Regions from separate parts of the Acidimangrovimonas pyrenivorans genome, predicted to be linked through region 2. Evidence: riboswitches for the same ligand, from Rfam matches in the RefSeq annotation. Region 2 holds a riboswitch; the other holds the start of a gene.

Evidence for each region. Region 2 has a riboswitch for cobalamin ahead of ACFOES_RS13415 (DUF1636 family protein). Riboswitches for the same ligand answer to the same signal wherever they lie in the genome.
Region 1: another riboswitch for cobalamin. It lies ahead of ACFOES_RS11725 (TonB-dependent receptor plug domain-containing protein); the one in region 2 lies ahead of ACFOES_RS13415 (DUF1636 family protein).

Annotation. Positions count from the first base shown of each region.
Region 1 is NZ_JBHRSK010000007.1:291,758-293,954, forward strand. It holds gene ACFOES_RS11725 (TonB-dependent receptor plug domain-containing protein) at 1-1,151, opposite strand, end outside; cobalamin riboswitch at 1,284-1,489, opposite strand; gene ACFOES_RS11730 (amidase) at 1,666-2,197, shown strand, end outside.
Region 2 is NZ_JBHRSK010000010.1:57,820-60,016, reverse strand. It holds gene bluB (5,6-dimethylbenzimidazole synthase) at 104-727, shown strand; cobalamin riboswitch at 773-985, shown strand; gene ACFOES_RS13415 (DUF1636 family protein) at 1,074-1,439, shown strand; gene cobW (cobalamin biosynthesis protein CobW) at 1,453-2,197, shown strand, end outside.

The sequences.
Region 1 (2,197 bases), on a different contig from region 2:
GAGGGGGCGCCGCCGACGCCCGAGGTGTTGTCGTAGCGCAGCGCCGCGCTCAGATCGAGCTGCGCCGTCGGGCTGTAGGCCAGTTCGGTGAACGCGCCGCGCTTCCAGCGCGAGCTGCTGGACGGCGACCCCGAGGAATTGGAGAAGCCGATGCGCGAGCCTTCGAGGCCGAAGCTCAGCGTCGCGGCGCTGCTGATCGGCGCGGTGCCCTTGTAGGACAGGCTCTTGCGGGTGCCGACATAGCGGTAGCTTCCCCAGACGGAATCGTAGGAGCGGTCGATCCGATAGGTCGTCACCGCCACGGTGTTGCGGACCGCGCCGGTCTCGAAATCGCTGTAGACCCGCAGGCCGCTGGACTTCGCCGGAATGCTGCCGGGCACGCCACCGGCGTCGTAATGGCCGGTGCTGTTCTGGTGGAAGGCCGAGAAACCGATCTTGACGCCGTTGTCGAAGCTGTGGCTGCCGGCAAGCGAGATCCGGTTCGAGCGGAAGGCGTTGCGCAGATTGCCCGAGCCGGCGCCGACATAGTCGACGATGCCGTCGGTGGAGACATGGCTCAGGTTCAGCGCCAGGCTCGAGTTCTCGCCATTGAGCGTCAGCCCGTAATTCAGCGCCTCGGTCGAACGGCTGCCATAGCGCATCTCGAAATACTGGTGCAGGCCGGGCTTGTCGCTCCTGGCCGAGGAGATGCTGACCACGCCGCCGACGGCCGAACCGCCGTAGAGCGCCGATTGCGAGCCCTTCAGGACCTCGATCCGGCCGATGCCGGCGGTCCCGAGGCGGCCGAAGTCATAGGCGACCTGGGGCCCGGACGGGTCGGTGACGTCGATGCCGTCGACCAGCACCTTGATGTAGTTCTGCGACACGCCGCGGATCGACAGCCCGGTCTGCGCGCCGACGCCGCCGGTCGGCCGGATGGTGATCCCCGGCACCAGCGCCAGCGCGTCCGCGACGCTGCCCTGGGCGGCCTTCTGCAGATCCTCCCGGGTGACGATGTCGACGGTGGCGCCGACCTTGTTGGCCGGCGTCGGGGTCAGGTCGGCGGAGACGACGATCTCGCCCAGGTCGATGGGCTCGGCCCGGCCGGGCTGCGGCAGCGCGGTCAGGGCGAGGGTGGCGATGATGGGAAGGGTGGACTGCAGGCGGGGCATGTCTCTCGGCCTCTGCTGGCGCGGACCTTCCGCGCCGGTTCCTCGGATGTCCTTGGAGGGGCCCGGCCCTTCCGCAGACGGTGAAATGTCACCTCTGCGGTCCGACCGCCTCCGCAACGCGCCCCGCGCCCGGAAAGGGTGATCACCTCGGCAGGTCTCCTGACTCGCGGGTCGTCGCTCTGGCTGGCCTTCCCGGGGGGTCCCAGTGGCACCTTCAACCATCGCTCGCCGCCTACAGTTGCGGGGGCAGTTGCGGAGTTGGCCAGCCTGACGGCCGGTCGCACCGCATTCCCTTTGATCCGGGTCTTGACGCCGGAACCGAAGCCCCCTCTCCCTACGCCTCACGCTCCACATGTCAAGCACAAGATCGAGAGCCCCGGGCGCGACACCGCCCCGGCGCTCTCGCTTGCGGGCTTGCCCGGACCGGCCCCAGCGGGTCTAACTGCACGGGTCAAGCCGGGCGGTCTGCCCGGCAGCCCGCCCGCCGCCCAGAACACCCATTTCCGGACCCGCCATGACCGATCTCACCGCCCTCGATGCCACCGCCCTGTCCGCCCTGCTGGCCGCGGGCAAGACCTCGGCCGTCGAGCTGATGACCGCCACGCTCGACCGCATCGACGCGGTGAACCCGAAGATCAACGCCATCGTCTCGCTGCGCGACCGCGCCACGCTGCTGGCCGAGGCGGCGGCCGCCGATGCCGCGCCGCGCAAGGGCTGGCTGCACGGCCTGCCCGTCGCGGTGAAGGACCTGCAGGCGGTGGCCGGCATCCGCTCGACCTGGGGCTCGCCGCTGTTTGCCGATTTCGTGCCCGAGGCCGACGCCCTGCTGCCGGCGAAGCTGCGCGCCGCCGGGGCGATCCTGATCGGCAAGACCAACACGCCCGAATTCGGTCTCGGCTCGCATTCGTTCAACCCGGTCCATGGCGCCACCGGCAGCCCCTACGACCCGAGCCGCACCGCCGGCGGCTCCTCGGGCGGGGCGGCATCGGCGCTGGCGGCGCGGCTGGTCGCGGTGGCCGACGGCTCGGACATGATGGGCTCGCTGC
Region 2 (2,197 bases):
CGCGGCCGGCTTCGGAGGACGCCGCGCGCCGTCCCCCGACCCGTCCCTTCCCGCCGCAGGAAAAGCATGCCACGGCGCGCGCCGCGGCGATGGGAGGGACGAGATGCGGTTTACCCGAGACGAGGCCGAGACCCTGGGCCGTGTCATGCACTGGCGCCGCGACGTGCGGCATTTCCGCCGCGATCCGGTGCCCGAGGAGCTTCTCGACCGCCTGCGCGCGGCGATGGACCGCGCGCCTTCGGTCGGCAATGCCCGGCCCTGGCGCGTGATCCGGGTCGAGGCTCCGGCGCTGCGGGCCGCGGTGCGCGCGGAATTCGCCCGCTGCAATGCCGAGGCCGCCGCCACCTATTCGGGGGCCCGCGCCCGCGACTATGCCCGGCTCAAGCTCGCCGGGCTGGACGCGGCCCCGGTGCAGCTTGCCGTCTTCACGGCGACCGATCCCGAGGCGGGCCATCGCCTCGGCCGCCAGACCCTGCCCGGGACCCTGCGCCAGTCGACCGCGATGGCGATCCATGGCCTGTGGCTTGCCGCCCGGGCCGAGAACCTCGGCCTCGGCATGGTGTCGATCGTCGCGCCCCGGCGCATGTGCGAGATATTCGCCGCGCCGGACGATTGGGAATTCTCGGCCTATCTCTGCCTCGGCTGGCCCGAGCGGTTCGACGACACGCCCCTGTTGCATCGGGCCGGCTGGCAGGAGAACGCAGCCACCGTCTGGGAGACGCGCTAGCCGGCATCTCGCGCCCATTCCCGGCTTGACAAGCGGCCGGCCTTTGCCTCAGGTGAGCACGCTGGTTCCTGTCCCTGACAGGCGAAGAGGGAATGCGACAGGCCCGTTCCGGGTCCAAGCGCAGCCGCCCCCGCGACCGTGACCGGAGCGGTTCGTCCACATGCCACTGGCCCGAAGGGCCGGGAAGGCGGGCGAACCACCGGGGCCGAGGCCCCGGGCTCCGCAAGCCGGGAGACCTGCCAGCGCGATGTGTTACGGGCGAACGGGGTGTGTCGCGGCCGGCTTCGGAAGATGCCTGCGCGTCTCTCCCTGGCCCCTTCCCCCCTTTTGCCGGAAAGGATGGCGAATGGGCGGGGTGACCCTGACGATCTGCACCACCTGCCGGCGCGTGGCCGGCGGCGACCCCGAAGAGGCCGCTCCGCGCCCCGGCGCCCGGCTCTGCGCGGCGATTGCCGAACGCGGCCTGCCCGAGGGGGTCGAGCTGCGGACGGCCGAATGCCTCTCGGCCTGCAGCCGTGGCTGCACGATGGCGCTGAGCGGGCCGGGCCGGTGGAGCTATGTCTACGGATCGATGGACCCCGAACGCGACGCCGAGGCGATCCTCGACGGCGCCGCCCGCTATGCCGCAAGCGCCGACGGCATCGTGCCCTGGCGCGAGCGGCCGCAGATCTTCCGCAAGCGATCCATTGCTCGCATCCCCCCGCAAAACTGACCTCGAGGCCGCCATGGAAGACCTGAACAAAATCCCCGTCACCGTCATCACCGGGTTTCTCGGCGCGGGCAAGACCACGCTGATCCGCCAGCTGATGGCCAATCCCGGCGGCCGCCGTCTGGCGGTGCTGGTCAACGAATTCGGCACCACCGGCGTCGACGGCGGCATCCTGAGAAGCTGCGCCGACGAGAACTGCCCCGAGGACAGCATCGTCGAGCTGGCCAACGGGTGCCTCTGCTGCACCGTCGCCGACGAGTTCATCCCGACCATCGAGACGCTGATGGCGCTGCCCGAGACGCCCGACCACATCCTGATCGAGACCTCGGGGCTGGCGCTGCCCAAGCCGCTGCTGAAGGCCTTCGACTGGCCGCCGATCCGCTCGCGCATCACCGTCGACGGGGTGATCGCGCTTGCCGATGCCGAGGCGGTGGACGCGGGCCTGTTCGCCCCCGATCCGGCCGCGGTGCAGGCGCAACGCGACGCCGACGAGCGCCTCGACCACGAGACCCCGCTGTCCGAGGTGTTCGAGGACCAGATCGCCTGCGCCGATATCGTGCTGCTGACCAAGGCCGATCTCGCCGGCCCCGAGGGCGTGGCGCGCGCCCGCGCCTATATCCAGGCCGAGGCGCCGCGCCGGATCCCGATCCTGCCGGTGATCGAGGGGGCCGCGGATCCGCGCGTGATCCTCGGCATCGGGGCGGCGGCCGAGGACGACCTGGACGCCCGGCCCTCGCATCACGACGGCGCCGACGACCATG